Regions from separate parts of the Bradyrhizobium sp. SZCCHNS3016 genome, predicted to be linked through region 1. Evidence: predicted binding sites of a transcription regulator. Region 1 holds the regulator's gene; the other holds the start of a gene.

Region 1 (15,944 bases):
AGAGCTTGCCGATGTCGATGACGTCGGGACCCACGGTGCCGCTCAGGATCGGAAGATCGAAATTCTTGTTGCCGACGGTGAGGGTCGCGGTCTTGCTTGCGGATTTTGCGTCCATCGTTTGTCCCCGATGAGATCGTTAGGCTTGGCCCTTGTTCTTTTTGAGAGATGGCAGGGCAGGTGGACTTTATCTAGTGCGGTGGCTTTGACATTCGCGTCACTGTCGCTGCCAACAGCTTAAGCGAAGGTCAAATCCGAAACCGTACTGGAATCTTATACTTACTAGTGTCCTTCGGCCCTAACATCCGTCAACGAGCCCGCCGCAACGTATGAAGAATGTCCGAGCCGGGAAAACCAGTGGGTGCCGCGCAAATGCGTATCGTATTGCCCTGTGCGCTGCAAGATGGGGAGCAATGCGACCTTATGAGGTGGTCTGGTCCTCCAGACGGCCCAAGGATTCATCACGCCCCAGGATCGCCAGAACGTCGAAAATACCGGGTGAGGTGGTTCGGCCGGTGAGCGCCGCGCGCAGCGGCTGCGCCACCGCGCCCAGCTTGAGATTGTTGGCTTCAGCAAACGCACGCAGCGCGGCTTCCGTGGCCGGTCCGCTCCAGGACTCGACAGCGGCCAGCGCCTCATGCAGCCGGCCGATCAAGGCACGGCTGTCCGGCGTCAGCAGGGCGGCGGCCTTGGCGTCGATCGGAAGCGGCCGGTCGGCAAAGATGAAGGCGGCGCCGTCGATCAGCTCCAAGAGCGTCTTGGCGCGCTCCTTGAGGCTCGGCATCGCCTGGATGAGCTGCGCGCGCGTGGCGTCGTTGAGCTTGGCCTTGAGAGCCGCGCCGTTCGGCACGTAATTCAGCACGTCCTCGAACTGGCGCGCCAGCGCCGCGTCGTCGCTGTGGCGGATGTAGTGGCCGTTGAGATTTTCCAGCTTGGCGAAGTCGAACCGCGCCGCCGAGCGGCCGATCGCCGGCAGGTCGAACGCCTTGATCATCTCCTCGGTCGAGAAGATCTCCTGGTCGCCATGGCTCCAGCCGAGCCGCACCAGGTAATTGCGCAGTGCCGACGGCAAATATCCCATCGCACGGTAGGCGTCGACGCCGAGCGCACCGTGGCGCTTCGACAGCTTCGAGCCGTCCGGCCCGTGAATCAGCGGGATGTGCGACATCGACGGCACCGTCCAGCCGAGCGCATCGTAGATCTGCTTCTGGCGCGCGGCGTTGATCAGATGGTCGTCGCCGCGGATGACGTGGGTGACGCCCATGTCGTGGTCGTCCACGACCACCGCCAGCATGTAGGTCGGATTGCCATCGCCTCGCAGCAGCACGAGGTCGTCGAGGTTCTCATTCTGCCAGACCACGCGGCCCTGCACCTGATCCTCGATCACGGTCTCGCCGGTCAGCGGCGCGCGCAGCCGGATCGTCGGCTTGACGCCTTCGTGCGCCTCCTTCGGATCGCGGTCGCGCCACATGCCGTCGTAGAGCCGGGTGCGGCCTTCCGCGCGCGCCTTTTCGCGCATCGCGGCCAGCTCCTCGGCGGTGGCATAGCAGCGATACGCCATGCCGCTGGCGAGCAGTTGCTCGGCGACCTCGCGATGGCGCGCGGCGCGGCTATATTGGTAGATGACCTCGCCGTCCCAATCGAGCTCGAGCCATTTCAGGCCGTCCAGGATGGCGTCGATGGCCGCCGTGGTCGAGCGCTCGCGGTCGGTGTCCTCGATCCGCAGCAGCATCTTGCCGCCGCGGCCCCGCGCATACAGCCAGTTGAACAGGGCCGTCCGGGCGCCTCCGATGTGGAGAAAGCCGGTCGGGGAGGGGGCAAAGCGCGTGACGATCGGGGAGGTCATGGGCGGCAGCACGAAATCCAGGCAGGGGCTATGAAGGGCGGGGGGTGTATAGCAGGCCTATCGCATAACTAAAGCCTTCCTTGGGGGAAGCGGATTTGGCAGATAGGCTGCCAAATTCCGGAGCAGGATATTCTTGATGACCACGACGACAGACACGGCGGCGACGGCAGAGGCAGGGCGCGACTTCATCCGCGACATCGTCCAGGCCGATCTCGACAGCGGCAGGCACAAGACGGTCGTCACCCGGTTCCCGCCGGAGCCGAACGGCTACCTGCATATCGGCCATGCCAAGTCGATCGGTCTCAACTTCGGCATTGCCCAGGAGTTCGGCGGCCGCTGCAATCTGCGCTTCGATGACACCAATCCGACCAAGGAAGAGCAGGAATATATCGATTCCATCCAGGCCGACGTGCGCTGGCTCGGCTATGACTGGGGCGACAACCTGTTCTTCGCCTCGGATTATTTCGAGCGGCTCTACGATTGGGCGGAAGGGCTGATCAAGGCCGGGCTCGCCTATGTCGACGACCAGTCGCAGGAGGAGATCCGCCTGTCGCGCGGCACGCTCACCGAGCCCGGCAAGAACAGCCCGTTCCGCGACCGCACGGTCGAGGAGAATCTCGACCTGTTTCGGCGCATGAAGGCCGGCGAATTCCCGAACGGCGCGCGCGTGCTGCGCGCCAAGATCGACATGGCCGCCGGCAACATCAACCTGCGCGACCCCGTGCTGTACCGGATCATGCACGCCCATCACCCGCGCACCGGCGACGCCTGGAAGATCTATCCGAGCTACGACTACGCCCACGGGCAGTCGGACGCGATCGAGGGCGTGACGCACTCGATCTGCACGCTCGAGTTCGAGGACCACCGGCCGCTCTACGATTGGTTCCTGGACAAGCTGCCGGTGCCGTCGCATCCGCACCAGTACGAGTTCGCGCGGCTCAACCTGACCTACACGCTGCTGTCGAAGCGCGTGCTGACGCGGCTGGTGCAGGACGGCCATGTCTCCGGCTGGAACGATCCGCGCATGCCGACCATCGCCGGCCTGAAGCGGCGCGGCGTGCCGCCGGCGGCGGTGCGCGAGTTCATCAAGCGCATCGGCATCGCCAAGGCCAACAGCGTCGTCGATGTCGGCATGCTCGAATTCTGCATTCGTGAGGAGCTGAACCGCACGGCGCTGCGTCGGATGGCCGTGCTGCGGCCGCTGAAGGTGGTGATCGAGAATTATCCGGAAGGCCAGGTCGAGGAGCTCGAGGCGATCAACCACCCCGACGATCCCTCGGCCGGCACGCGCAGGATCGCCTTCGGCCGCGAGCTCTATATCGAGCAGGACGACTTCATGGAGAACCCGCCGAAGAAGTTCTTCCGGCTGTCGCCGGGTAACGAGGTGCGGCTGCGCTACGCCTATTTCATCAAGTGCCGCGACGTCATCAAGAACGACGCCGGCGAGATCGTCGAGCTGCGTTGCACCTATGATCCCGCGACCAAGGGCGGCAACGCGCCGGATGGACGCAAGGTCAAGGCGACGATGCACTGGCTGCCGGCTGCGCAGTCGCTGACAGCCGAGATTCGCATCTACAATCAGCTGTTCGCCAATCCGAGCCCCAATGCGGCCGACTTCACCGCCGATCTCAATCCCAACTCACTCGAGGTCCTGACCGACGCCCGCATCGAGCCGGCGATCGCCGAGAGCAATTCGGACGCGCCGATGCAGTTCGAGCGCCAGGGCTACTTCGTCCGCGATCCGGATTCGACGCCCGACAAGCTCGTGTTCAACCGCACCATCGGCCTGCGCGACACCTTTGCGAAGGAGGTCGCGAAGGGATGAGATGGGGACCGCAGCCGCAGCTCAATTGATCGCTGCGAGGCCGGCCTCGGTCAGCGTTGGCACGCCATCGCTGACCTCGACCAGGCCGCGCTCCGCGAGGAGCGAGAGATCATCGTCGGCGACGGGGGAGAGCGTGAGCCGGTGGGCCTTGATGTCCCGCAACGTCCAGCGCAAGTGGATCGCCGTGTCGAGCGCGAGGTCGGCAAAGGGATCGTCATTGTCATGGTGGTCCATACCCGCATAAGCCCGTGCGGTGCCGAAAGTTCCAATGACGTTCCCGGCACCGGGATTGGATTCTCGTTTCGTTCCGCTAGTCGGATTCCCCGTGGTTTCGCTAGCCTCCATGCCCGTGAAGTAACGGGTGGTGTGGGCAATGGCGGAGCCGGTCAGGCCGCCGGGAGGGCGTCGCGGGCTCGCGGGCACGATGGCCGATGTCTGGCCGCCGCGCGGCGCGCTGGCCGGCGGCTGGCCCGCGATCGGGTCCGGCGCGTCGTCGGCATTCGCCGCCCGCCTGAAGAGCTGGGCGGTCGAGGAGGCCGGGGCGGGCCGGCTGCTGCCCTGGGTGCCGGTGGCGTTCGGGGCCGGCATCGCGCTGTACTTCTCCGCCGATCACGAGCCGGTGCTCTGGATCGCCGCCACCACCGCCGCGCTGCTCTGCATCGTCGCCGTCATGATGCGGCGGCATCGGATGTTTCCGGCTGCCGTGATGATCGCAGCTGCAGCGTGCGGCTTTGCCGCGGCGACCATCAAGACCGCGCGTGTCGCACATCCGGTGCTGGCGCGGCCGCTGTACTCCGTGGCGCTGTCCGGCTTCGTCGAGGCGCGCGACATCCGCGAGCGCAGCGATCGGATCGTGCTGCGCGTCGCCGCGATGGAGAGCCCGCGCAACGCCGCCACGATCGCGCGCGTGCGGCTCGCGGTGCGCAAGGGCACGGCGCCCGAGGTCGGCAGCTTCGTGCAGCTCAAGGCGCGGCTGCTGCCGCCGATGGCCCCGGTGCGGCCGGGATCCTACGACTTCGCGCGCGACATGTTCTTCCAGGGCATCGGCGCCTCCGGCTTCGTGATGGGCGCGATCACGACGGCGCCGCCGCCGCAGGCCGCCGGCTTCGGCCTGGGCTATGCGGCGGCCATGCAGGGCCTGCGCGATGCGATCGACGCACGCATCCGCGCCCGCCTGACGGGCGATGAGCGCGCCATCGCCACCGCGCTGCTGACCGGTCGGCGCGACGCCATCACGCCCGATGTCAACGATGCGATGTTCGTCTCCGGCCTCGGCCACGTGCTGTCGATCTCAGGCTATCACATGGCCGTCGTCGCCGGCGTCGTGTTCTTCGCCGTGCGCGCGCTGCTTGCGCTGATCCCCGGCCTCACCATCAGCCATCCGATCAAGAAATGGGCGGCCGCGGCAGCGCTGGTCGCGGCGGCGTTCTACCTGCTGCTGTCGGGCGCGGAGGTCGCGACGCAGAGATCGTTCTTCATGACGGCCGTGGTGCTGATCGCGGTCATGGTCGATCGCCGCGCCGTCACCTTCCGCACGCTCGCGGTCGCGGCGATGATCGTGCTGATCGCGGCACCCGAAGCGCTGGTGCATCCGAGCTTCCAGATGTCGTTCGCGGCGACGCTCGGCCTGGTCGCGCTGGTGCAGTTCGGCCTGCCCAAACTGTTTGCGACGCCGGACAGCTCCACGACGCAGCGCATCGCGCTGTGGGGCGGCCGCGAGCTCGCGATGCTGCTGCTGGCCTCGCTGATCGCGGGGCTTGCGACCACGCCCTATGCCGCGTTCCACTTCCATCGCGTCACGCCCTATGGCGTGCTCGCCAATCTCGCGGCGATGCCGGTGGTTTCGGTGCTGGTGATGCCCGCCGGACTGCTCGGCCTGCTGGCGGCGCCGTTCGGGCTCGACGGTCCCTGGTGGACGCTGATGGGCCTCGGCATCGACTGGATGATCGCGGTGACGCGCTGGGTGGCGGCGCTGCCCGGCGCGGTCGGGCGCATCCCGGGCTTCGGCATCGGTCCGCTGATCCTGGCCAGCCTCGGCGTCATCCTGATCGGCCTGCTGCGCACACCGCTGCGCTGGTCGGGCGCCGTCGGGCTCGTGGTGGCCACCGCGTGGGCCGCCACGACGCCGCTGCCCGACGTCCTGATCGCCGGCGATGGGCGCGCGGTGGCGGTGCGCGGCCGTGACGGACGCCTGCAGGTGATGCGCACCGGCAAGGACGTGTTCGCCACCAAGGAGTGGCTCGCGGCCGACGCCGATGCCCGGCTGCCGGCGGATTCATCGCTCGCCGATGGCGTCTCCTGCGACGAGGCGGGCTGCGTGGTCGCGATGGCCGACGGCCGATTCGCCGCCTTGACCCTGCGCGCCGAGGCGCTCGAAGATGATTGCGCCCGTGCCGCGCTGATTGTCACCGCGCGCGCCGCGCCGTCATCTTGCGCGGCGGCCGTCATCGATCGCCAGCGCCTGCAGCAGCAGGGCGCCTTGATGCTGGTGCAGCGGGGCACCGGCTTCTCCGTCACGCCGGTGCGCGCCGGCGGCACCGACCGCCCGTGGTGGCCGGCGCCCGCCGAGGCCGGCGAGTTCGACACGACGCTGACGCCGCGTGCGCCGGTGTCGCGGCTTCAGGACGCGACGCCGCCGGAGACGGAGCAGGGCGAGCAGGATTGAGCGCCGGACAGCTCGAACGTGCCGAGATGATACTCGGTGTCGTCGGGTGCATCGAACAGCGAGGGACCTTCGACCAGCGTAAACGCAGCGCCCGGATATCGTTGCCAGATGGCGATGTCATCAGCCGTGACCGTCAGCCATCCGAACGCAAGCATGTAGCGGCCGGGCTCGGTGATCCGGTCGGCCTTGTTCCAATCGATCTTGTTGACCACGGCGGCAAGCTCCCCCGGCACACAATGCCGGCCGAGGGATGTCGTTCCTATTCGATGCGATGTCGAGAGAAATGCGGACGCGCAGGCGCTCAGGTAATGCTGATGCGGCGAATCGGTGTGGCCTGCGAAGCCGGAACGTCCTCCGCCACGCCCGGGCGGCGCTCGGCCGGCTGCTTGCTGACCGGCAATTGCAGCACGGTGACGCGCTGGCCCTCGCAGAGCTGGGTCACCAGCACGTGGCGGCCGTCGGCGAATTCGATCGCGTCGTGATGGCGATCGGGGATGTGCGTCTCGATGCTGTTGAACTTCGCGACGCGCTCGCGGATCGTCCGGGTCCAGAGCCAGCGGCTGTCGTAGCGGACGTCCTCGACAAATGCCAACTCGGTGCCGGGCAGCATGCAGACTGCGACGGTCGGCTCGCTCTCGAGGGCGAAGCCGCGGGTGGCGGTGCCGCGAAACGTCGTCGAGATCAACGTCTCGCCGACCTTGGCGGGACGGGACGCAACCGCATGGAGGCTGTAGTCACACATCGGATCGCTCCTCGTTGAGAGATAGCCGACCCACGCTCCCCCCGGACAGGCGCAGGCCTCTATCAGAGTGGACATCGATGGTGATGTTAGCGCGCGCTTCACGGCAATTCTGCGCTGATCTGCACCGCGTGCGCCCGCGGGCGATCACAAGCGTTTGAGCATGCCGCGCTGCACATCCTGAGGTGCATTCGCGCGTGACCAATTTCGATCGGCGGCGAAGCGCGTGCGCCCGTCGCCGGTCGACCGATCGCGTCCGCGATCAGTACTTGCGATACAGCCCGACCAGCTTGCCTTGGATCTTCACCCGGTTCGGCGGCAGGATGCGCACCTCGTAGGCGGTGTTGGCCGGCTCCAGCGCGATCGATGCGCCGCGGCGGCGGAAGCGCTTCAACGTCGCTTCCTCATCGTCGATCAGCGCTACCACAATGTCGCCGGTGTCGGCGGTCTCGTTGCGCTGGATCAGCGCCATGTCGCCGTCGAGGATGCCGGCATCGACCATGGAGTCGCCGCGCACCTCGAGCGCATAGTGATCGCCGTTGCCGAGCATGTCGGCGGGCACGCTGATGGTGTGGCTGCGCGTCTGTAGCGCCTCGATCGGGGTACCGGCGGCGATGCGGCCCATCACCGGCACCGCGACGGGGCGCTCGCCATCGTCCAGCGCGGGACTGCTGGTGCGCACCTTGCCGAGATTGCCCTCGATCACCGATGGGGTGAAGCCGCGGCGGTTGTTGGCGGCCTGTGACAGTTCGGGCAGCTTGATCACCTCGATCGCGCGGGCGCGGTTGGGCAGCCGGCGGATGAAGCCGCGCTCCTCAAGCGCCGTGATCAGGCGATGAATGCCGGACTTCGAGCGCAGATCGAGCGCATCCTTCATCTCGTCGAAGGACGGCGGCACGCCGGCTTCCTTGAGCCGCTCGTTGATGAACCGCAGAAGTTCGTACTGTTTGCGCGTCAGCATCTCGACCTGGTCCCCAGTTTGTTGTCGTCCGAGTCCAGGAGCTGCGCCTTGAGCACAAACCGGCTGAGAGCGCCTTGGAGTCGGACCATCATCGCGTCGCCCGCAACATACTAAAAACAAATCATGAACGGACACTATATGTTCGATGTGTGTTCCGCAATCCTTAAATTGTAGTGAACGGACCGGGCTTTGCCGGGGGAAACGGCCTAGCTCGGCAGGCGCAGGATCTCGCACGGGCTGCCGGCGGCGGCCTTCGGCGCAAACGCCCGCCGGATCACCAGCGCCTGCGAGAGCGCGAGATTGCCGAGCAGCGACGAATCCTGCTGGGTCACCGGCGTTGCGATCAGCGTGCCGTCGGCGCGCTCCTCGAGCTGCGCCCGCAGATAGTCCTCGCGCGAATCGTTGGCCCCGAGTTCGCGGCCGAGCAGGGCGGTCTCGCGTGGCATGCGAGCTTCGTCGCGGCCGAGCAGCCGCCGAATCAGCGGCACCAGGAATAGGATGGCGCAGACATAGGACGACACCGGATTGCCGGGCAGTCCGATCACCCTCATGTCGCCGAGCCGTCCGTGCATCATCGGCTTGCCCGGCCGCATCGCGATCTTCCAGAACGCCATCTCGACGCCCTCGGCTTCGAGCGCCTGCTTGACGAGGTCGTGATCGCCGACCGAGGCGCCGCCGGTCGTGATCAGGATGTCGGCCTTGGCCTCGCGCGCCCGCCGGATCCCGGCGATCGTGGCCTCCATCGTATCCGCGGCGATGCCGAGATCGATCGGTGTCGCGCCCTCGCTGCGCACCAGCGCCCGCAGGGCGTAGCCGTTGGAATAGACGATCTGGCCCGGGCCGGGCGTCGAGCCCGGCATCACCAGCTCGTCGCCGGTGGCGAGCAGCGCCACCTTCGGCCGGCGCCGCACCGGCAGTGCCGGATGATTCATGCTGGCCGCCAGCGACAGGTCGCGGTCGCTAAGCCGGCGGCCCGCCTTCAGCAGCACCATGCCCTGGTGGAAGTCGACGCCCGCGGGCCGAATGTGCCGGCCCTTGATCGCGGCCTCGGTGATCACGACGTGGCCATCTTCGGCGATCGTGTCTTCCTGGATCACCACCGCGTCGGCGCCCTCAGGGACAACGCCACCAGTGAAGATGCGCGCCGCCTCGCCGGGTCCGACCACGCGATCGAACGGCCGCCCCGCCGCGACCTCGCCGATCACCCTCAGCCGCACCTTGGCCTGGGCTGCGTCCGCCGCGCGCACGGCGTAGCCGTCCATCGCCGACATCGCCTCGGGCGGCTGCGTCCGCAGCGCCGCGAGGTCGCGGGCCAGGATGCGGTGATGGGCCTCGTCCAGCGTCACCAGCTCCTCGGCCAGCGGCTCGGCGCCGGCGAGCACGGCGGACAACGCATCAGACACCGGCATCAGGGCCATGAGAGTTCCTTCGGACGGAGACGGCAGATCAAATGAGTCGCCTTCTAACCGAACGCGCACGGCTCGGCCAAGGGCTCAGGCCGCTTCCTGCCTTCTGATCGTCTGATGTTGGCCGCGTCCGGGCCGCTGCCTCACGATCGCGCGAGTAACCCTGCAATCAGTGCGCAGAAGGTCGACCGCAGTGCCAAGGCGTTGGCCGATGCGCCGTTCCGATTAGCTCCCGCCCCGCGTTCTATCCAGCAGCCGCGCGACAGGCGGCGCGCTCGGTCGTGTGCAGGATATCCGCAACCATGTTCCGCAGCCAGACCGATGCTGCATCACGATCGAGCTGCAGCGGCCAGACCATCGAGACGGCCGGCAGCCGCAGCTTCAACGGCGCGGGACAGAGCGTCAGCCCAAACCGCGGCCCGTAGAGCTTTGCCATCCTGGTCGGTATCGTCGTGATCACCGCTGACGCGGCCACCGTCGCCAGCACGCTGAGGAAATCCGAGGAGGCCGAGACCACGTTGAGCTCGGTCCCGATCTCGTCAAGCGCCGCCTCCAGGCAGCCCTGCAGGCTGTTGGTCAGCGTCACCAGCGCGTGGGGAAGCGACAGATAGTCGGCGAGGCTGATCGGCGTTTTCATCGCGATGCGCTTTGGATTGTAGACGCAGCTCAGAGCCTGCTCGAACAGGAACTGGGATCTGTGCCGCTGTGCGACGGCCTCGAAGCAGCCGACCGCAACATCCAAGGCGCCATCGTCGAGCAAACGATGCACCTCGTTGCGTTCAGTCGGCCGGCTGAGAAACCGCACTCCGGGCGCCGAGCGACGGAGCGCCGCCGCAAGTTCGGGGATCAGCAGCAGCTCGACCTCGCTTGAAAATCCCAAGCGGATGGTGCGCTGCTCGGTCGCCGGGTCGAACCCCGGTGCGGCGTGCAGCGCAGCCTGCATCTGCCCCAGCGCCGCCCGAACCGGCCCGGCGAGAGCCGCCGCCCGCGGCGTCGGTTGCATGATCGTGCCGACGCGGACGAACAGCTCATCCTGCAGCAGCACGCGAAGCGTCGACAGCGTATGGCTCATTGCCGGCTGCCCCACCTTGAGGCGCGCCGCGCGCGTCACGCTGCGCTCCTGCATCAGCGCGTCGAATGCGACCAGCAGATTGAGGTCGAAGGAGCGAAGATCGAAGTGGTCGATGGACTGCATGAGTTGGATCGATTTGAGGAATGTATGACCTAGTCGTAGATCTCGGCCCAGACAAGACTACCGTTCGGATCGAGGCCGCCAAACATGCAGGACATCACGACCTATCGCGTCGGGGACGCCATCATCACCAGGATCTTCGAGATCGGCCTCGATGCGGTCGAGGGGGAGTTTCTGTTTCCGGGTGTGGACGCCGCCAGCATTGCCCGGGAACGCGGCCGGTTCGAGCCGGGATCAGTCGATCCGCGCACGGGATCGTTGCGCCTGAGCATCCATAGCTGGCTGGTACGGACGCCGGAGCGGGTGGTTCTGATCGACACGGCCACCGGCAATGACAAGGAGCGACCAGTCGCGGCCGCCTTGCATCGCCTGAACGAGCCGTTTCTGGACCGGCTGCGGGCAGCCGGCGTCGCCCCTGACGATGTCGACCTCGTCCTGATGACGCATTTGCACGCCGATCACGTGGGCTGGAATACGCAGCTTGCCGATGGCCGTTGGATGCCGGTGTTTCCCAACGCCCAGCACATCTTCTCAGGCCGCGAGCGCGCCTATGTCGCCGCACTCTCGGCCGGCAACGGCTCGGACGCCGGGATCAGGGACGCAGCTGGACTTGGCCCCATGCTGCATCCACCGATGCCAGGGGTCTACGAAGACAGCGTGCTACCGATCGTCGAGGCCAGCCTCGCGCGCGAGATCACGGTCGATGGCAGCGAGGTCGTCGACGGCTTCCGTTTTCTGCCGAGCCCCGGTCACAGCATCGATCACGCCTGCATCAGCTTCAGCTCACGTGGCGAGCGCGCGCTGTTCTGGGGCGACGTGATGCATCATCCGCTGCAGGTCGCGCGTCCGGACTGGAACTCGGTCTATTGCGAATTCCCGGATGCGGCGCGGACCTCACGCCGATGGGCGATGAACCATGCCGCCGAGACCGGCTCCCTCGTGTTCACGACCCACTTCGCCGAGTCCTCGGCCGGGCGGATCAGCCGCGACGGCGACCGGTTCGCGTGGCACTTCGCCTGATCCGAGGTGACCATGACCGAGAACGCAACGTCCTCCTCGCGCATCGTTTCCGAGCGCCGCCTGATCGAAGGCCCGGTGTCCGATGTCCAGCTTCAGCTCATCAACAAGCGCCGGCATGACGTGCAACGGTTCTCGGCCGAGCGCACGCTGGTGATGATGCACGGCGCCACCTTTTCATCCGCTAGCCTGTTCGACGTCGCGGTTGGTGGCGCCTCCTTCATGGATGTCCTGGCGCAGGCCGGCTACGATGTCTGGGCCGTCGATGCGCGCGGCTATGGCGGTTCCAGCCGGCCGCCGGAGATGTCGCGGGCGGCCGAGGAGGGATCTCCATTGGTCAATGCGCGGACCGCCGTGGACGATTTCGGCGCGGCGGTGGACTTCATCTGCCGGCATCGCGACGTCCCGCGCGCCAACGTGCTCGGCATGTCCTGGGGCGCCACCGTCGCGGGCATGTTCGCGAGCGCGGCGAGCGCGAAGCTCGAGAAGGTGATCCTGGTGACGCCGCTCTGGCTGTCCAGCGAGCCGCTGCGCATCGACGCCGGCGGACCGCTCGGCGCCTATCGGATCGTCAGCCCGCGCGCGTTCGAGGCTGCGTGGCGCGGCGCCGCTCCGGAGCAGGCGCGGGACAAGCTGATTCCGGACGGCTGGTTCGAGTCCTGGGCGGAGGCGACGCTCGCGACCGATCCGGACTCGCCGTACCCCGGCGCGATCCGCGCGCCTTCGGGCGCGGTTCAGGACGTGCGCGAGCATTGGACCGTGGACCAGCCGATCTACGATCCCAGCACGATCGACTGCCCTGTTCTCGTGCTCTCGGCGGAATGGGATGTGGATGTCCGCTTCGACGTGGCGCACGACCTGTTCGTTCGTCTCGTGAGCGCGCCGTACAAGCGGCTGGTCGAGATCGGGCAGGGCACGCACATGATCCTGATGGAGCGGAATCGACGGCAGGCGTTCGATGCGGTGATCGGATTTCTGGACGAGCGCGTCGTGCCGGCGCGTTGATCGTCGCGCGGACGGCCTGCACCGCGTTAGAGCGGATGCCGAATCCAGACATTCGGCTCGACATAGGCGGCATGGTCGTGCTCGACCGACGCGAGCACGGGCACGAGAGCAGCGGGGACCTCGATCTCACCCGAGCGATCGAAGGTCACGCCGGTCCATTGCGACCACTCGGCGAGCGTGCCGACGATGGTCATCGAGCACGGCGCGATCTTGACGATCTCGCCACCGATGCCGAGGTGCGTGCGCAGCCAGGAATCGACCAATCGGCCGTCTTCGCGCCGCTGATCGAGATAGGCGCGCATCGGCGTCCGCGGCGCCAGATGTTTCTGGTTCGGCCGCACCGGCGCGTACAGCTCGGCAAAACCTTTGGCGCGTGCGCAGCCTTTCAGAGCCGCGAGCATGGCGAGCGAGCTGCCGGCCACGCGCGCCTTCGGCAGCAGCGCAATCTCCAGCGCGCTCATCGTCGTCGGCCGCCGTCCCAGCAGGCGGTCCTCGTGACCCCAGCGGATCACCTCGTCCCAGCCCGCATCCGGCAGCGTGCGGCGGCCCTCGATGCCGAAGGTGAAGGGGACGGCGAACGCGCGCCCGACCACCTCGTCACCGGCGAGCGCCACGTAGGCGCAGTCCGCATATTGGTCGAACACTGGCGGATCATAGTACAACGTCGCCGTCCGGTCCTGCCGCATGAACTCCGGCCAGATGGCATCCAGCTCGGGCGAGAACACGCGCGGGATCAGGTCGGGCCGATCACGCAAACAGATGATGTCGAGGGGCATTCGGTTCTTCCGGGCCGCGGGGCGTGTAGAGCGGGCAGCTTAGGCGGTCGGGCCGTCTGCGACCAGCGGATGTGGCGGGAGACGGGCCGGATGGCGCCGTTGCCGGCGGTCGAATTTAGGATTCGCTTTTTCGGAAAAATCTGCTATGCTGATTTGGTCCCGTGCTCGACAGGAGGGGCGCTTCGCGATCGTCACGGACGTGGAGCGCGGGATGCGGTGGCCGCGACGTGCCGCAGCGTGCTCGGATGGCACGCGGACGAACGGCATGGCGCGGACGTGAAGTCGCGTGGTCCTGGCATCCCGAAGCTGATGCCAAGCCGGCGGGTGATGATGATCCCGACGGCGACGGTGGCCAACAAGCCGGGCACCGGGGAGATCGCGTATAAACGTGAAGACCATCGCGCAGGGAATGCCGGATGTCGGCTGGACCTGTGGTGACTGCCGCCTGCTTTTTTTCTGCAGGCGGGCCATGGGTTGCGGCCAGCAGCCCGGCATTCCCTGCGCCCTCCGATTGGAGGAGGGTGAGATGAGAGCAGCAAAGCTCGGGCACATCGTGTCGCGAGAACAATCTTGCATGAGTGGGCACCGTCATTGCGAGCGCAGCCTTTCAGAACGTCACGCCGCTGGCCATGACGCACCCTTGCGCGACGCGATCAGATCCCGAGCGCCTCCAGCGCCGCGGCGATGTCGGCCGTCGAGCGCACCAGCACCGCCTGCAGCCCGCTGGCCCGCGCGCCGTAGATGTTTTCAGCGAGGTCGTCGAAGAACAGGATGCGCCCGGCGGGCACGCCGATCGCCTGCACGACGTGATCATACGCCTCGGCATCCGGCTTTCGCAGGCCGATCGACGACGACAGGAAGATCTCGCGAAAGTGACCAAGCAGGTCGGCGTAGCGCGGCGAGAAGTGATCGATGTGCGGCTGGTTGGTGTTGGAGAAGGCATAGAGCGGCAGTTTCTCCGCCGCGCGGGCGAGCAGCGGGACGATGCCCGGCATCGGGCCGACGAAGATCGCGTTCCAGCCCTCGAGAAACTGCGCGTCGGTGATGTCGATGCCGAGCTGCCGGCGCAGGTTGGCGAAGAAGTCGGCGTCGGAGACGGTGCCGCGCTCATGGCCGTGGTAGATCTCGTCGCGCACGAAGCGGGCGGCAATGTGCTCCGCCGGACAGCCGGCATGCGCGGCCCAGCGCGAGACGACCTGGACGAAATCGATGTCGATGACGACGCGGCCGAGATCGAACAGCAGCGCGTCGGCGTCGCCGGGGCGGAGAGCGGAGGAGGGCATGGAGGGGCGTCGATGGCTGGCGTTGAACGGAAGGGCCTCCGCCTCAATAACGGTAGGGCTCGATGTCGACCAGCGGAAACGCGCTGACGACGCTCGGCTGGTTGGTGGCGGTTGCCGGATGCAGGTAGGAGCCGTTGAGTTCGGCGAACGAGGTGATGCCGAGCAGGCCGAGCGCGCGGATGACCTCGTCCTCCAGCAGCTCGAGCATGCGCAGGATGCCGTCCTCGCCGGCCGCGGCGAGCGCCCAGCATTGCAGCCGGCCGATGCCGACGAGGTCGGCGCCGGAGGCGATCGCCTTGACGATGTCGGTGCCGCGGCAGAAGCCGCCGTCGACCATGATCCTTGCCCGGCTCTTCACGGCGGCGACGATCTCCGGCAGCACATGCATGGCCCCGCGGCCATGGTCGAGCTGGCGGCCGCCATGGTTGGAGACGTAGATCCAGTCGACGCCGTGATCGACCGCAATCTGCGCGTCCTCGGCGGTCGCGATGCCCTTGATGATCAGCGGCAGCTTGAACTTGTCCTTGATCAGCTTGACGGTGTGCCAGCTCAGCGCCTTCTGGTGGTCGCCGCCGGTCGCGCGCAGCCGGCTTTCGCGGACGTAGCGCTTGGCGATGTCGCGCTCGCGCCGGCTGTAATGGCCGGTGTCGACGGTCAGGCAGAACGCGGTGTAGCTGTTGGCGACCGCCCGGCTCACATAGTCCTCGACGAAGGCGTCGTCGCCGCGGACATAGAGCTGGAAGATTCGCAGCGCGTCGGGCGCGGCCTCGGCGGTCTTCTCCAGCCCGGGTTCCGACACCGAGCTCAGCATGTGCGCCGCTCCGAATCGGCCCGCCCCACGGGCCACGCTGGCCGCCCCTGCCGGATCGAAGATTTCGAGCGCACCGACCGGGGCCATGACCACCGGCAGGCGCAGCTTGCGTCCGAAAGTTTCGACCGAGGCATCGACCCTGGACACGTCGCGCAGCACGCGCGGACGGAACGCGATCTCGTCGAGCGCCATCCGGTTCCGACGCAGCGTGGTCTCGGTTTCGGCCCCGCCGATGATGTAGTCCCAGGCGTTCTGGTTGAGCTGGGCGCGCGCCTTGCGGATGAGTTCGTGCAGGTTCTGGAACTTCTCGTCGCTCGAGCCGAGTTCGACGTTCCGCCACCCGGCCTCGATCGGGGTCCGTTGGTTCATGTTTGCCTCCCAGCGACTGTCATGCTTGCGGTTTTGCCGCGGAGCATTGCCC
Region 2 (15,944 bases), on a different contig from region 1:
AGCTTGTCGGCGATCGGGTCGAGCATGCGGCCGAACGCCGATTGCTGGTTCCAGATGCGGGCGTAGTAGCCGTCGAGATAGTCGGTGACGCCGGCGGCGATGAACACGGCGACCGCAACCCAGCGCAGCCACAGCGGATAGTCCATGATCGACTGCGCGTAGATGCAGCCGACCACGACCGGTATCGCGGCGATCCGCGTATAGGTCAGGATGTTCGGCAGGGACGTCGACGTCTTGCTGGGCACGCGTGTGGTCGCAATATTCATCCGGTGTACCAATACTGATGCCGTGCGAACGTCAACCTTCGAGCCGAGCCGCCCGGACAGGATGACGCAGATATGACGCAAATCGCAACAAAGCCTTGCGGAGATAGGAACTCTCGCGCGCGAGGCAACGCGAGCCGCAACGCTTCATTAAGCAACCGGACGCGGTCGCGCCAGTGCCCAGATCGGCGGCCGCGACGCGTGGCCGCGACCTTATTGCAGTGCGGTGACAGCCGGGCGAATGCTTGAGCGGAAGCCTCAGATGGCCTCCGCGCCATGCACCGCGCACCAATGCGCCTGGCGTTCCGCGAACACGCGGTCGCGGACATAGGCCAGCGTCTCCTCATCGAACGTCTCGATCACCTCAAGACTGAACGCGTCAGGGCCGTGGGCGGTCCACGCCGCCTGCAGCCCGCCGCGGCGGTGGCCGCCCTGGCGCAGGGTGAACCACAGCCGGTTCTGGATCTTGTCGAGATCCGGCGCGCAGCCGATCCAGCGCTCCCCGGTGGCGGCGCAGGTGACGGCAAAGATGCCGGCAGGGCTCTTGCGCTCCTTGTAGGCGGCGACGGCCACCTTGCGCTGGTCGGGGGTCATGACGGGCTCCTGATTATCACCCGGGCGTATATCGGATATTTCTATCCGGGTAAAATACTTTCTGCGTGCTGGCATCGCCGTCGGGAGGCGGCGGGCCCGGCCGCTCCGTCATTCCAGGGCGCGCGTACCGCGAGCCCGGAATCCATAACCACGATTGTCTGGATGATGCGGGGGTGAGCGCCACAACGGGTCCGGTCCCCACGCCGCCTGTGAGTATGGATTCCGGGCTCGCTGCGGGCTCCCCCGAAATGAACGGGCCGAGAGAGCCGGGCTTGCGCCGGATCGGGAGGTCGCAGCCTCAACCCGCGTTGCTGTGAAAATATTCGAAAATCTTCCGCGCGCTCTCGGCGCTCACGCCGGGCACCTTGCCGAGGTCGGCGATCGAGGCGCGCTCGATCTCCTTTAGCGTGCCGAAATGGTGCAGCAGCGCGCGCTTGCGCGACGGACCGATGCCGGGGATCTCCTGCAGGCCGGCCTCGCGGATGTCCTTCTTGCGCAGCTTGCGATGTGAGCCGATGACGAAGCGATGTGCCTCGTCGCGCAGCCGCTGGATGAAATACAGCACGGGGTCGCGTGGCTCGAGCTTGATCGCCTCCCGCTCCGGGATGAACAGCGTCTCGCGGCCGGCGTCGCGATCGGGGCCCTTGGCGACCGACATCAGCGCGACGTTGGTGACGCCAAGCTCGGTGAAGATCTCGCGGACGGCATTGAGCTGGCCGCGGCCGCCGTCGATGATGACGAGGTCGGGCCATTGCGGCACGTCGTCCTCCTTGGCCGCGCGTGCGACATCCTTCTCCGACGGCGACACCAGCCGCTTGAAGCGGCGCTGCAGCACCTCCTTCATCATGGCGTAGTCGTCGCCGGGCGTCAGCCCTTCCGACTTGATGTTGAACTTGCGGTACTGGTTCTTCATGAAGCCGTCGGGGCCGGCGACGATCATCGCGCCGACCGCGTTGGTGCCCTGGATGTGGCTGTTGTCGTAGACCTCGATGCGCTTCGGGACCTGCGGCAGGCCGAGCGTTGTGGTCATCGCCTCCAGCAGCCGGCTTTGCGTTGCGGTGTCGGCGAGCTTGCGGCCCAGCGCCTCGCGCGCATTGGTCAGCGCATGGGTGACCAGGTCCTTCTTCTCGCCGCGCTTCGGGCAGGACACCTCGACCTTGTGGCCGGCCTTGACGCACAGCGCCTCGGCGAGCAACTCGGCTTCCTCGATCTCGTGCGACAGCAGGATCAGCTTCGGAGGCGGCTTGTCGTCGTAGAACTGCGTGATGAACGCCGACAGCACCTCCTCCGGCAGATAGCTCTTCTCCGCGCGCGGGAAGTAGGCGCGGTTGCCCCAGTTCTGGCCGGTGCGGAAGAAGAACACCTCGACGCAGGAATAGCCGCCCTCCTGGTGGATGGCGAACACGTCGGCTTCCTCGACGGTGCGCGGGTTGATGCCCTGCTGCGAGGAGATCGCCGACAGCGCCGCGAGGCGGTCGCGATAGACAGCGGCAGTCTCGAACTCGAGCTCGCCAGACGCCTTCTCCATTTCGGTCGCCAGCAGCGCCTTCACGGCCTGACTGCGTCCGGACAGGAAGTCGGTCGCCTCGCGCACGAGCTCGGTGTAGCCGGGGAAGTCGATCTCCTGGGTGCAGGGACCCGCGCAGCGGCGGATCTGGTGCAACAGGCAGGGGCGGGTGCGGCTCTCGAAGAACGAATCGGTGCAGGAGCGGATCAGGAAGGCGCGCTGCAGCGCTGTGATGGTGCGGTTGACGGCGCCGGCCGAGGCGAACGGTCCGAAATAACGCCCGGGTCGCGACTGCGCGCCGCGGTGCTTGAGGATCTGCGGCGCCCAATGGTCGCCGGTGATCAGGATGTAGGGGAACGACTTGTCGTCGCGCAGCTGCACGTTGAAGCGCGGCTTGAGCTGCTTGATCAGGTTGGCTTCGAGCAGCAGCGCCTCGGTCTCCGTGGTGGTGGAGACGATCTCGACAGTCACGGTGGCGGCGATCATGCGCAGGATGCGCGCCGGCAGCGGCGCGTTGGCGCGGGCGTAGGACGACAGCCGCTTTTTGACGTTCTTGGCCTTGCCGACATACAGCACGTCATGGGCTGCGTTGAGCATGCGGTAGACGCCGGGCGAGGTCGGCGCCAGCCGCACCGCGTTCTCGATCGCGGCATGGCCGATCGCCAGCGGGCCCTCGCCGACCGCCTCCAGGCTCTCCTCGGCCAGCTCCGGCAGCCGGCCGTCATCGTCCTCGTCCGCAGCCGGGGCGGCGGGATCGAGGTCGGGCGTGTCGATGGCCTCGGGGGGCAGGTCGGCAGAGGCGCCACGCCGGCTCGGGGGCGTCGGCGCCTTGGATGGGTCGGAGCTGTGGGTGGTCATGTCCAACAAATTAAGCGCTGCCGCGCCGCCTCGCCAGCTTGCGATGGCGCCATGCACAGGGCAGGGCGGTAACGCTTCGTTAAGCACGTTAATGGCCGGGTAACCCGGCTTAACAACGGCTTAACCTAAAACTCTCGATAAATGCTCACGAAAGAAGCGAGAGTTCCGTAACCACGTCGGCCCGCGCAGCACAGTCGCGCGGCGCATGCTCCGGGTGGTGACGGCGAGTTGCGTGGAGTGAGCGATGAACAGGTTCTTGGTCGGTGCTGCCGCCGCGGCGGGCTTGGGCGCGGCGGCTCTCGGATCGGTCTCGGCGCAGGCGGCCGATCTCGGCTATGGGCGCGGCGCGCCCTATACCGTGAACCAGCCCCTCAACGCCTATAGCTGGGCCGGCCCCTATCTCGGCGGCACGCTGGGCTACGAATGGGGCACCGTCGGCAACAATCCGACCAAGCCGTCCGGTCTCACCGGCGGCCTGACCGCGGGATACAATTGGCAGAACGGCCCATGGGTGTTCGGCGCCGAGGGCGACATCAACCTGACCGGCGCCAACGACACCTTCGCGCCGTGGAAGTTCTCGAACCCGTGGTTCGGCACATTGCGCGGCCGCGCCGGCTACGCCTTCAACAACATCCTGTTCTACGGCACCGGCGGCCTCGCCTTTGGCGGCCTGCGCGCCGAGACCTTCGGTCTTTCGGAATCGCACACCACGGTGGGCTGGACGCTCGGTGCCGGCACCGAGTTCGGCCTGGCGCAGAACTGGACCGCCAAGATCGAGTATCTCTACGTCGATCTCGACAGCAGCAATTTCGTGATCACGGGGGCGAAGAACGACTATCGGTTTGGAGTTGTGCGCGCAGGCATCAACTTCCACTTCTGATGGCAACGAGGGAATAGGAAGAAGAAACGTCGAACGACAACCTCCCGGCCGCTCGCGCGGCCGGGATTTTTTCGTCGTAGTCCCTTTTGTCGTAGCGCTCCGTGCAATCTGGAGGCATGCATCATCGCGCGCGGCCTGCACGTACGAGCCGGCAATGCTGTGCATGCGAGCCGGCGGCGCTGCCGGCAGCTTCCAAACGAACGAATGAGATGCCGTCGAGGCGCCCGCGGCTGCAGTCTCACGCTGGTGCGTGAACCGTCGCCTGGCGGGCTCGCCCTAAGACGACAGGACCAGGTTCACCGCCTTCGGGCCCTTGCCCTTCTTGTCCGGCTCGACCTCGAAGCTGATCCGTTGTCCCTCGGTCAGATCCTTCAGGCCCGCGCGCTCCACCGCCGTGATGTGCACGAACACGTCGCGTCCACCGTCGTCCGGCTTGATGAAGCCGTAGCCGCGCTCACCATTGAAGAACTTGACCGTCCCAGTCATGGCCATCGGGAAACTCCTCCCCCGCAATGCTTCCTCCACTGCGCGCTCTGCGCAGCGTCCGACCGGACATCACTTTGATCGGAAAGCGTTGGCCACCTTAACGCCCAGCGCTCGCCACGCCGGATCGTCTGGATCTTGTTAGGCCTTGATCACCCCGCCGCAACCATTCGCGGAAGCGGAACGTAAAGCCAGTCTTACAATCAGACACAATAATACGGTTCCGCGCCGATTGACTACGGCTTTTCGACCAGTCGCCGTTTCAAGCTTTGGGGAATTCGATCCGGAAGCGCGCCGCGCCGCCCTGGCCGAGCGGCTTCTGCAGTTCCTGCAGGATGAGCTTCAACTCGTCATGCAATGTCCAGGGCGGGTTGACGATCAGCAGCCCGGTCGAGGTCAGCGCCTCGCCTTCGATCTGCGGCGCAACACTGAACTCGATCCGCAGCACCTTGCCCGGTGGCTTGGCCGCGGCCGCGAGCGCCGCGACGCGATCGGTCAGCTCTTCCGTCGCACGCCGGCTCTTGGCGGGATACCAGAGCACGTAGATACCGGTGGTCCACTTTGCGAAGGCCGCAGCGAAGCGGTCCGCGAGCCGCTCGAACTCATCCTTGGCCTCGAACGCCGGATCGATCAGCACCACGCCCCGGCGCTCGTTCGGCGGCACGAAGGCGGGCAGGGCGACCCAGCCGTCGAGATCGACGACGCGGGCCTGGGTGTCGCGGCGCAACTGATCGATCAGCTGCTTGCGGGGGATCGGTGCGAGCTCGCAAAGGGTCATGCGGTCCTGCGGCCGCAGCAGCGCCCGGGCGATCAGCGGCGAGCCGGGATAGGCAACCAGCTCGGCCTTCGGATTGAACGATCTGATGATGTCGAGATAGGGCGACAAGAGTGCATAGGCCTGCTCGGAGAAGCGCGCCTGCAGCACGCGAGCGATGCCGGTGAGGAACTCGCCACTGCGGATGGCCTCATCGCCGGTGAGATCGTACAGGCCTGCGCCGGCATGGGTGTCGATCACCCGGAACGCAGCGGGCTTCTCCTGGAGGTAGACCAGGATGCGCGTCAGCACGATGTGCTTGATGACGTCGGCAAAGCCGCCGGCGTGAAAGGCGTGTCGGTAGTTCATGCGGCACGAGTTACGCCGTTCCGCGTCAAAAGGGTACCCCGTCGATGCGCCGGATGGATCCAGAGAGCATCGGATCAGCGCCGCGCCGAGAGGCGCCGCAGGCCGACGCACTGCGGTCGCCCAATTCGGCAGTCGCTAGCCGCCGCGGACCGGCGGCATGTTGACCTCGTCGCGCCGGCAGGCCTGGCGGTCTATCTCGTCGCAGTTGCGAAACTCCAGATCCTTCGACAGGCAGATCCGGACCTCGCTCAGCCTGGTGCGGTTGCAGGTGACGGCAATGCCCGATGTCGTGAGCTTGGGGTTGGCCTTGATGAAGGCCTCCTCGACCGCCCCCGGCGCCACCGTCTTGGCCTCCGCAAGATCGAGGAATTCCGGCGGGATCTTGATGGCGGCGCGGGCCTTGCGGATGATTTCGAAGTAGGCCTTCGCGGACAGGCCGGCGCAGGTGCCGTGCTTGTCCCACTCGTTGTAGATCAGGCCCGGCGCCGGCATCAGGTCGAGCATCGAGGTCATGATGTTGCGCGGCAGGCGCGGCGCCGGCTGCTCGCAATATTCGGGGTAGCCGTTCTCGTATTGCGGCCACAGCCCGTGCACGACGAACGAGTAAGGTCGGCCGCCGCACTGCTGGGACCGGTTGCCGCGGCCGCCGCGCTCCTCGGCTTCGGCACAGTACGAGGGCGACCACGACAACGAGAGAACGTAGAAGTCGAACGCGCCCGGCGCATTCTGGCGGCGGTCCTGCGCCTCGGCGGCGCCAGCCGTGAGCACACCGAGCAAGAGGGCAAAGCAGGCGATCGTTCTGGACAACAGGACGGCAGGTCGGCGCAGGCAATCGAACATGGCGAACTCCCCGGACAATGCCAGGAGCCTAGCAGCGCGCTGGAACATTTCAAGAACAAAAATGGCTGCCCCGAGGCAGCCATTCGTCAGCCGGCCGCCCGCGCGAGCGGCCGATGGTCCGACAAAGTCGAATCAGGGCTTGGCGGCGCGGCAGGCCGGATTGAAGGCCCAGTTGCGATCGAGGCCGACGACGCAGAACTCGACGCCCTGGTCATAGCCGGCGAAGCCGCCATCCTCGATGATCGAGAAGTTGACGGTGCGCGCCTTGCCGTCACTGATCATCACGCTGCCGGTGCAGAAGCGGCGCGGAATATTGTCGGACTGCCAGGGGCGGAAGGCGATCTCATGAACATTGGCGACGCCGGTGATCGTCAGCGAGGAATTCCAGAAGGTGCTCTCCTTGTCCTGGAACCGCGAGACGATGGTCGGAATGGCCGCCTCGCAAGGCGCGACCCGGCCTTCATATTTCGGGCCGGACAGCCAGAAGTTCATCTCGAGCGGATTGGCGGCCTGAGCCGGGGCGGTGGCGACAATGGCGGCAAGCAGCGCGCCACAAGCGGCGCCGAACATCTTGAAAGGTGAGCTGAAGTCGCGCATGGGCCGTCCGCAAGGCTGATCCGGGAGCGTGGACCGTGCCGCGGCGGCCACAGGAGGTCAAGTGCAACGCGGCAACACTCCACGATTAGTCCTGTTAACGCGAGGCTGGTGTTCTTTTCTTGACCGCACAGGACCTTTAGGATGGCACGCCAGATCGAGGAGAATGCAATGCGGACGCTGAAGGCCGGATTCGTGAAGACTGCAGGCCTCGTGGCCGTTGGGATGCTGCTGGCTGCCGCATCGGCCCACGCCGACGTGGTGCCGCCCTTCAAGGGCAACGACACCGGCGGCATCATCGCCTACCAGCTGGCCCAGCGCACGGATGCGCGTCAGCTCGCGGTCGATCATTGCGCCTCCTACGGCAAGGTCGCGAAGTTCCGCGCCGTCGATGCGCGCTACGGCGGCTACGTCTCGTTCGCCTGCCGCTGGGTGCCCTATGGCTCGGCGCAGCGGCCGCTGCGGACGCTGTACTAACGCCACGATTCGGCGTCATCGGTCCGCCGGTCGCCATCAAGCCCGGAACCGAACCATGACACGCCTGCGCTTCACCTTCGGATTGCTTTGCTGTGGCGTGCTGTGCGGCGCCGCAGGCACCGCACAGGCGGTCGAGCTGCCGGTGCGCAAGGCGGGCCTGTGGGAATTGAAGATGGTCAGGTCCGGCGGCCAGCTGCCGGAGATGACCATGCAGCACTGCACCGACGAGACCACCGACAGGGACATGAACAACATGGCCTCGCCGATGGCGCAGCAGGTCTGCTCCAAGCAGGACATCCAGAAGACCGCAACCGGCTATGTCAGTGATGCCGTCTGCAGCTTCGGCGGCATGAACACGACCTCGCATGCCGACATCACCGGTGACTTCAACTCTGCCTACACGGTGAAGACCACCTCGCGCATCCAGGGCGGTGCCGCCGGAGCCGCCAAGGAAACCGCGGTGACCATCGAGGCGAAGTGGCTCGGCGCCTGCAAGCCCGACCAGAAGCCCGGCGACATCGTCATGCCCGGTGGCGTGAAGATGAACATCAAGGACATGAACAAGCTGAAGAACCTCATTCCGGGCGCCAAGCAGTAGGCGGGCGGCCGTTGCGTTTGGCGGCACGAGCGCAGAGACATGGATCGTCGCTCATTCGCGGACGCAAAGCACGATCTTCCCGATGTGTCGGCTCGTCTCCATTCGGGTGTGCGCATCGGCCGCCTCAGACAAGCGATAGGTGCTGTCGATGTGCGGCCGAATGGCCGTCCCGAGAAGGGGCCCGACGCGTTGCCGCAGGTCGGCCGCGATGCGTCGTTTGAGGTCCAGTGCCGTCGAACGCAGGAATGCGCCGGTGATGCTGGCCCGGCGCGCCATCAGGCCCCGCAGCGGCACCGCCAACTCGTTCCCATGTCCGGCTGAGAGCAGGGCGATCCGTCCGCCCGTTGCGAGCGCCGCAAGGTCCTGCGCGATGTGAGCGCCTGCGGAGGTGTCGAGGATGCAGTCGACACCGCGCGTCCCCGTCGCCGCGCGGATCTGCTCGGCGAGATCAGGATCGGCGTAGTCGAACACGGCGCTGCAGCCGAGCCTGAGCGCCGCGGCGCGCTTCTCTGCGGTGCCGGCGGTGGCAATGACGGGATGACCCAGCGCGCGCAGGAGCTGGATCGCGATCGTGCCGACGCCGCTGCTGCCGCCATGAATCAAGGCGGTCTCGCCGGGCGCCATGCGCATCAGCTCGAAGAAATTGAACCAGGTCGTGAACAGCGCTTCGGGCAGGGCGGCGCCTTGGATCCAGTCGAGGCCGCTCGGCAAGTCCAGGGCAAGATGCTGATCGGTGGCGACGTATTGCGCGTATGAGCCGCCGTCGGTCAGTGCGATCACCGCTTTACCCAGCCGTTCCCGGGGAACGTTGGTGCCGCAGGCCACGATGCGCCCCGAGGCTTCCAACCCCGGCACGGGATTGGGCTCCCGCGACGGCCCGGCAGCGCGCTGGTTGCAGTCATGACGGTTGATGCCGGCGGCTGCGACCTCGATCAGCACATCGTCTGGTCCGAGGCGCGGGACCGGCCAGTCCTGTCGCTCCGACAGGACCTCCGGGCCGCCCGCGGCGGTGATGATGACGGCGCGCTGATCGTCCGGAATCATGCTTGGTCGCTCATGTGCTCACTTACCGACCAGGCTGCACTTGCTGCGGTCGAGCGGGCGAAACGCCTGATCGGGGGCGATCTTCGTCACCAGCTTGACGAAGTCCCAGGGGCCCTTCGATTCGGCGGGGGTCTTGACCTGGACCAGATACAGTTCGTGCACCATGCGCTGGTCGTCGCGGATCTGGCCGTGGTCCGCATAGGCGTCCGAGACCGGCGTCGCCTTCATCCTCGCCATCACGCTTGCGCCGTCGTCGCTGTCGGCATTCTTCACCGCCTGCAGATAGTGCCGCACGGCCGAATAGACCCCGGCCTGTATCTGTGACGGCATCGCCTTCCGGCGCGCGTAGAACGCGTCGGAGAAGCGGCGCGCGGCGGGAGAGGCATCCTCGAAGAAGCTGGTGACGATGAGATCGCCCTGCGTCGCCTTGAGGCCGATGGCTTCAATGTCCACGTTCTGGAACGACATCGGCACGATCTTCATGCCCTGGGCCGCAAGCCCGAATTCCTCGGCCTGCTTGATGGCTGTGGCATTGTCGCCGGCAACGTTGAGCGCCAGGATCTTGGCGCGGGAGGCCTGGGCCTGCAGCAGGAAGGAGCCGTAGTCCGGCGTGCCGAGCTGCGCCTTGACGCTGCCGGCGACCTTGCCGCCGAGCTCGGCGATGCGGGCGCGCGCGGTCGCCTCGACCGAATGGCCGAACGCGTAGTCGCCGGTAATGAAGAACCACGGCTCCTTGCTGGTCTGCATGATGCCCGACACGACGGCTGTCGCGGTCGAATAGGCGTCGTGCGTCCATTGCACCGAGGTCGGGGCGCAGGCCTCGTCGGTCAGCTGGTTGGCGCCGGCCCCCGAGATGAGGAAGATCTTGCCGTTGCTACGCACCAGCTCCTGGACCCCAAGGGCCGCGCCGGAGCTGCCGCCGTCGGCGATCGCCTGCACACCGTCCTGCTCGAACCAGCGCCGGGCGATCGCGACCGCGATATCCGGCTTGTTCTGATGGTCGGCCTGAATGATTTCGATCGGCCTGCCGTTGATCTTGCCGCCAAATTCCTCTGCAGCCATCCGTGCCGCGTCCACCGAGCCGGGCCCCATCGCGGTCGCGAAAATGCCCGTCATGTCGGTGAGCACACCGATACGGATGGCACTCCCTTTGATTTCGGCCTGCGCGGATGAGCCTGCAAGCAGCAGCAGGCCAGCGATGCTGGATCTGAGACAGCGCGACATGATGATCCTCCCCGGATTTGAAGACTTGGTTTTTTGTCGTGTTTGATTGGTGCGCCTCGCGGTTCTCCGCGAGGCGGAGACGTCAGGCTGCCGGTTCGGCAGCCACGGGATTGCGCAGCACGCCGATGCCCGAAATGTCGACCTCGACCGTATCGCCGGGCTTCATGAACAGAGGCGGGGTGCGCTTGAAGCCGACGCCTCCCGGAGTGCCGGTGACGATCACGTCCCCTGGCAGCAAGGTCATGATCGTCGAGCAATAGACGATCAGATCGGGGACATCGGTGATGAGGAGATCCGTGGTGGTCCGCTGCACGGTCTCGCCATTGAGGCGGGTCTGCAGCGTCAGTTTCGACGGGTCGGGAATTTCATCAGCCGTGACCAGCCAGGGGCCGAACGCGCCGGAGCGGTCGAAGGTCTTGCCCGACAGGAATTGCGATGTATGGCGCTGCCAGTCGCGGATGCTGCCTTCATTGTAGCAGGAATAGCCGGCGATGTGCGTGAGCGCGTCCTCGCGCCGGACATGCCGGCCGGCTTTCCCGATCACGAGCGCAAGCTCGCCCTCGTAGTCGAAATGTTCGGAGACACCAGGGCGAATGACCGGCTGCAGATGGCCGACTTGGCTGGTGGGAAAGCGCGCAAACAGCGCAGGTTTCTCGGTGACGGCCCGCCCGGTCTCGGCGACGTGGTCGCGATAGTTCAGGCCAACGCAGATGATCTTGCCGGGATCGGGGATGACGGGCGCGAAGGCGATCGCACTGAGCGGATAGTCGGGCTGTTCGGAGGTGAGCAGCGCGGCGGCTTGGCCGAGCGCATCCGCCTCGAGCAGCGCGCGCAGGCTCTTCGACGGCAGGCGCCGGCCGAGGTCGACCACACCGTCTCCCTTCACCGCGCCGTATCCGGGACGCCCGTCAATGACAAAGGAAACCAGCTTCATACGTGAACCCTCTCAGCAAAACGGAAACGATCAGGCGGCGCTCGGCCGCGGCGCGAGGACGGCGAGGCCGGACAACAGCGCGGCGAGATCCTCACTCTTCTGCACGGCACCCAGGATGTAGCGGTCCGGGCGCATCAGCACGGCGGCGAAGCCGTGCTCGTCGAGCCAACCGTCGAGGCCGCCAGCCTCCTCGCCGGAAATGATGGCGACGTCAGCGACCGCCGAGCTAGCATGTTCCTGCTCGATGACCGCGGCACCAAGGCCAGACCGGCACAACAGCGCAAAGCGATAGCCGACGCGGTCGTCGCTGCGGCCGAGATCACGGCTGCGGAATTGCGGCGCTAGCTTTCCCGTCATGCTGCGATCGCCGCCGGCAAGGCCCGGGCCGAGCAGTGGCTTCTGCACGTCGAGCTTGAGCTGGCCGTCGCCCTGTGCCGTGCCGGTCGCGAGCGCCGCCTCGACCGCCCTGGTGTTGATGAGTCCGCCCAGCCGTATCGCGAGCTCGATGAATTCGCGCACGTGGGGCGCGCGCTCGCTCTGATAGGTGTCGAGGAGATCAGGCGTTGCCTTGCCGGCAATCACATGGGCCAGCTTCCATGCGAGGTTGGCTGCGTCGCGAATGCCGGCACACATGCCCTGACCGAGGAAAGGCGGGGTCTGATGCGCGGAATCGCCTGCGAGCAGGAACCGTCCACCGCGCCATTGCTGGGCGACCGCGGAGTGGAATGTGTAGACGGCGGCGCGTTCGATCTCGGCCTCTGCGGGCTGGAGCCAGGGCGAGAGCAGCTCCCACACGCGAGCCGGTTGGGTGATCTCGACCGCGTCCTCGTCAGGACGAACCGTGATCTCCCACCGGCGCCGGTTGCCGGTGCCGCGAATATAGGTTGCGGGACGCTGCGGGTTGCAGTGCTGGACGCTGAAATCGCCGAGATCGGGCCGCTCCTCCCTCAGCAGCACGTCGCAGACGAGCCAGCGCTCGTGAAAGCCGAGATCGTCCAGCGCCGAGCCGATGAAGCGGCGCACCAGCGAACGTGCACCGTCGCAGCCGATGACATAGGCGCAGGAGATGTCGACGAGCCGGCCGGTACCGAGGTCTTCATAGCGAACGCGCGCACCGTTGTGGTCCTGCTCGAGCGCGAAGACGTCACAGCGCGTGCGCAGCTCGACATGAGGCCAGCGCTCGAGTCCCTTGTTGAGCACGTTTTCGAGATCGGGCTGGTGGAATCGGTAGCTCAGATTCCAGCCCATCGAGGTCAGCTCGGGGGTGCGCGGCCAGTCGAGCAGCAGCCGTCCCTCGGCATCGACGAAGCGCATGCCGGGACTCAATGTAAGGTGGGGCAGGATGGCGTCGGCAAGGCCGATGGTCTGGAACACGCGCATGCATTCGTCGTCGAAATGCACCGCGCGCGGCAAATGATAGGCCTTGGCTTCGCGCTCCAGGATCAGGGTGCGGATGCCGCACAGGCCGAGCAGGTTGGCGAGCGTCGAGCCCACGGGCCCGCGACCGACGATGACGACGTCGAAGCTTCCGGAATGTGCAGCCATGTTGCTCATGGCCGCATCTGTTCCGCAACCGCCTCGCACCTTCAAGGCGCGGTCGCAAACTGTCCGCGCAGCGGACGCTCAGGCCTGGACGGGGATCGCGGCCGCGGCGTCGCGCAATGGGGCCGCGTACTGAGCGACAGCCTCCTCGAGGGTCATGGCGGAGCGGATCCAGATGATCGAAATGCAGCCGAACACGACGTCGCCCCGCACGATCGGCACCGCGATCGACGATGTCTTCGGATTGAATTCGCCCTCGTTGCGGATTGCATAGCCGCGCTGAGCCGTTTCCGTCACCATGCGCTGCAGCCGCTCGGGCGCCAGGAAGGAAACGTCCTCTGCATTCTCGATGCGTCGCAGGTGGTTGATGATGATGTCCCGCTCTGCGGGCGGGCAAGCGGCCAGATAGGCCCGGCCGGCCGAGGTCTGCAGCATCGGCAGGCGCTTGCCGATCATGCTGCGGTCGATCGAGAGCGGGCTGCGCGCATGCGTAGTCTCCTGGATGACCATCGCGCCGTTCTCATAAGTCGACAGATCGACCGGCCAGATCAGGCTGCGGCTGAGCTCGGCGAGATAGGGCGCGGCGACCTGGCAGATGAAGATGCCGGGATCATAGCCGTCGCCGAGGCTCAATGCGTGGCGCGTCACCCGGAAGCGGTCGTCGCTGGCGCTGCGCGCGACATAGCCGAGTTCCTCGAGTGTTTCGAGCAACCGATAGACCGTGGGCCGCGGTAGATCGAGCTGGCGCGCCACGTCGCCGGCGCGAATGCCCCCGGACCGATTGACCGCGCGCAGCACGTCGAGCCCCCGCTTGAAGGCGCGGACACCCTCCGCAGGACGGGCTTGCGGAGATCGCGTCCGTTGCTTGGACACTTGGAAAATCCTCCCTGTTCTTCGTTTCCGTCCGCCGATACCGTCTTGAGAACGCGAGCCGGATGCAGGGGCGGCAGTCTACTGCAGGACCGCGCGGAGCTGATACGAAATTCCGCCCGCACCTTTCGGGAGAAAACAAGATGGAAATAACGGCGCTCGGTTACATCGGCATCAAGTCGTCCCAAGCGGAGCAGTGGGGACGCATGGCGACCGAGCTCCTCGGGATGCAGCGCGTGGATCGCGCGGCCAGCGTGCGGGCCTATCGGATGGATGATCGCAAGCAGCGGCTGATCGTCGATGGCAGCGGCGATGGCGGGCTCGCCGTCATGGGCTGGGAGGTCGGCGACGCCGCGGCGCTCGCGCGCCTCGCGAGCCGTCTCGACGACAACGGCGTGAAGGTGGCCCGCGGTTCGCAGGCACTGGTCGACGAGCGTCATGTCACCGAGCTGATCTGCTTTCAGGATCCCGCCGGCAACACGATCGAGGTGTTCTGGGGTGCAGCCGTCGCCTCGGATCCCTTCAGGCCGGGACGTCCGATCTCCGGCTTTCGCACCGGGCCGCTCGGCATGGGACACGTCGTGCTCAACGTCGAGGACGTCGAGCCGCTGCTGCGGTTCTATCGCGACCTGCTCGGCTTCAAGGTGTCCGACTTCGGCCTGACGCCGTACAAGCTCTATTTCTTCCACGTCAACGGCCGCCACCACAGCTTCGCGATGGTCGGCTCCGGTCGCCGCACACTGCATCACTTCATGGTGGAACTCGGCAGTCTCGATGACGTCGGCCAGGGCTACGACCTGGCACAGCTCGACGACGGGCGCGTAGCCTACACGCTCGGCCGTCACACCAACGACCACATGACCTCGTTCTACGTCAACACGCCCTCCGGCTTCTTCATCGAATATGGCTGGGGCGGTCGGGTGATCGATCCCGCGACCTGGCAGCCGCATGAGACCTTTGACGGCCCGTCGCTGTGGGGGCACGAGCGATTGTACCTGCCGGATGAGCAGCGCAAGCGCCTGCGCGATATGCGGCTGTCCGCGGCTGCACGCGGCGTTCGCGTGCCGGATCCTCGCGTTCCGGCACTGAACTGCGCCTGGCTCGACGCCGTGGTCGCGCAGGAATGAGCTAAGCAGCGCGCTAAACCGGAATGCGCACGCTCGCCCGCAACCCGCCCATCGGGCTGTCGCCGAGGGTGATGTCGCCGCCATGGGAGCGGGCGATGTCGCGGGCGATGGCGAGGCCGAGGCCGGTGCCGCCCTCGTCCTGGTTGCGCGCGTCGTCGAGGCGCAGGAACGGCTTGAACACCTCCTCGCGCATGTCGGCCGGGATGCCCGGGCCGTCATCGTCGACGGTGATGGTGAGGTAGCGGTGGTCGCGATGGCCGGTGATGGCGATCGCATCGGCATGGCGGGCGGCGTTGGAGACGAGATTGCCGAGGCAGCGCTTCAGCGCCTGCGGCTTCACGGTGACCACAGGCAGGCCGTGGAACGAGACCGTGGCGGAATGGCCGTTGCGCTCGGCGTCGCCGCGCAGCTCCTCGAGCGCGTTGGAGATGTCGGTCGGCTGCGCGATCTCGCCATTGTCGCCGCGCGCAAACGCGAGATAGTCCTCCAGCATGTGCGACATCTCGTCGACGTCCTTGCGCATGGCGTCGATCTCGGGACTGTCGCCGAGCAGCGCCAGCTCCAGCTTGAAGCGCGTCAGGATGGTGCGCAGATCGTGGCTGACGCCGGCCAGCATCGCCGTGCGCTGCTCCAGCGTGCGCTCGATGCGCGCCTTCATCTCCAGGAATGCGTGCGCCGCGCGTCGCACCTCGCGCGCACCGCGCGGCCGGAAGTTCGGCACCTCGCGGCCCTTGCCGAAACTCTCGGCGGCATCTGCAAGGCGCAGGATCGGCTTGATCTGGTTGCGCAGGAACAGCACCGAGACGATCAGCAGGATCGAGGAGGTGCCGACCATCCAGAACAGGAAGATATCGGTGTTCGACGCGTAGGCCGCGCCACGCTGCGCGAACACGCGCATCACGGCGTCATCGAGCGCGATGCGAATCTCGACCAGATTGGAGCGGCCGACGGTGTCGATCCAGAACGGACGGCTGATCTGGCGGCCG

Evidence for each region. The regulator LexA, encoded in region 1, represses DNA repair genes until DNA is damaged. The targets are predictions, from matches to a motif close to TGTTCNNNNTGTGTTCNG.
Region 2: a site for LexA is predicted at 6,589-6,606, ahead of QW881_RS01000 (ribonuclease T2). Genes of this name have one in related genera too.

The regions. Positions count from the first base shown of each region.
Region 1 is NZ_JAUETE010000007.1:129,253-145,196, forward strand. It holds gene gltA (citrate synthase) at 1-115, opposite strand, end outside; gene gltX (glutamate--tRNA ligase) at 419-1,843, opposite strand; gene QW881_RS15480 (glutamine--tRNA ligase/YqeY domain fusion protein) at 1,980-3,668, shown strand; gene QW881_RS15485 (hypothetical protein) at 3,690-3,902, opposite strand; gene QW881_RS15490 (ComEC/Rec2 family competence protein) at 4,042-6,333, shown strand; gene QW881_RS15495 (hypothetical protein) at 6,288-6,545, opposite strand; gene QW881_RS15500 (hypothetical protein) at 6,635-7,075, opposite strand; gene lexA (transcriptional repressor LexA) at 7,335-8,033, opposite strand; gene glp (gephyrin-like molybdotransferase Glp) at 8,240-9,451, opposite strand; gene QW881_RS15515 (LysR family transcriptional regulator) at 9,684-10,634, opposite strand; gene QW881_RS15520 (MBL fold metallo-hydrolase) at 10,719-11,651, shown strand; gene QW881_RS15525 (alpha/beta hydrolase) at 11,664-12,653, shown strand; gene QW881_RS15530 (hypothetical protein) at 12,680-13,339, opposite strand; gene QW881_RS15535 (hypothetical protein) at 13,520-13,867, shown strand; gene QW881_RS15540 (HAD family phosphatase) at 14,083-14,712, opposite strand; gene QW881_RS15545 (alpha-hydroxy acid oxidase) at 14,756-15,892, opposite strand.
Region 2 is NZ_JAUETE010000001.1:206,639-222,582, forward strand. It holds gene pgsA (CDP-diacylglycerol--glycerol-3-phosphate 3-phosphatidyltransferase) at 1-266, opposite strand, end outside; gene QW881_RS00975 (GIY-YIG nuclease family protein) at 522-857, opposite strand; gene uvrC (excinuclease ABC subunit UvrC) at 1,156-3,222, opposite strand; gene QW881_RS00985 (porin family protein) at 3,467-4,102, shown strand; gene QW881_RS00990 (cold-shock protein) at 4,379-4,594, opposite strand; gene QW881_RS00995 (23S rRNA (adenine(2030)-N(6))-methyltransferase RlmJ) at 4,848-5,708, opposite strand; gene QW881_RS01000 (ribonuclease T2) at 5,844-6,548, opposite strand; gene QW881_RS01005 (hypothetical protein) at 6,681-7,145, opposite strand; gene QW881_RS01010 (hypothetical protein) at 7,314-7,619, shown strand; gene QW881_RS01015 (DUF3617 domain-containing protein) at 7,675-8,217, shown strand; gene QW881_RS01020 (NAD(P)H-quinone oxidoreductase) at 8,269-9,261, opposite strand; gene QW881_RS01025 (ABC transporter substrate-binding protein) at 9,280-10,485, opposite strand; gene QW881_RS01030 (fumarylacetoacetate hydrolase family protein) at 10,568-11,419, opposite strand; gene QW881_RS01035 (bifunctional 3-(3-hydroxy-phenyl)propionate/3-hydroxycinnamic acid hydroxylase) at 11,450-12,973, opposite strand; gene QW881_RS01040 (DNA-binding transcriptional regulator) at 13,043-13,834, opposite strand; gene QW881_RS01045 (VOC family protein) at 13,975-14,958, shown strand; gene QW881_RS01050 (ATP-binding protein) at 14,972-15,944, opposite strand, start outside.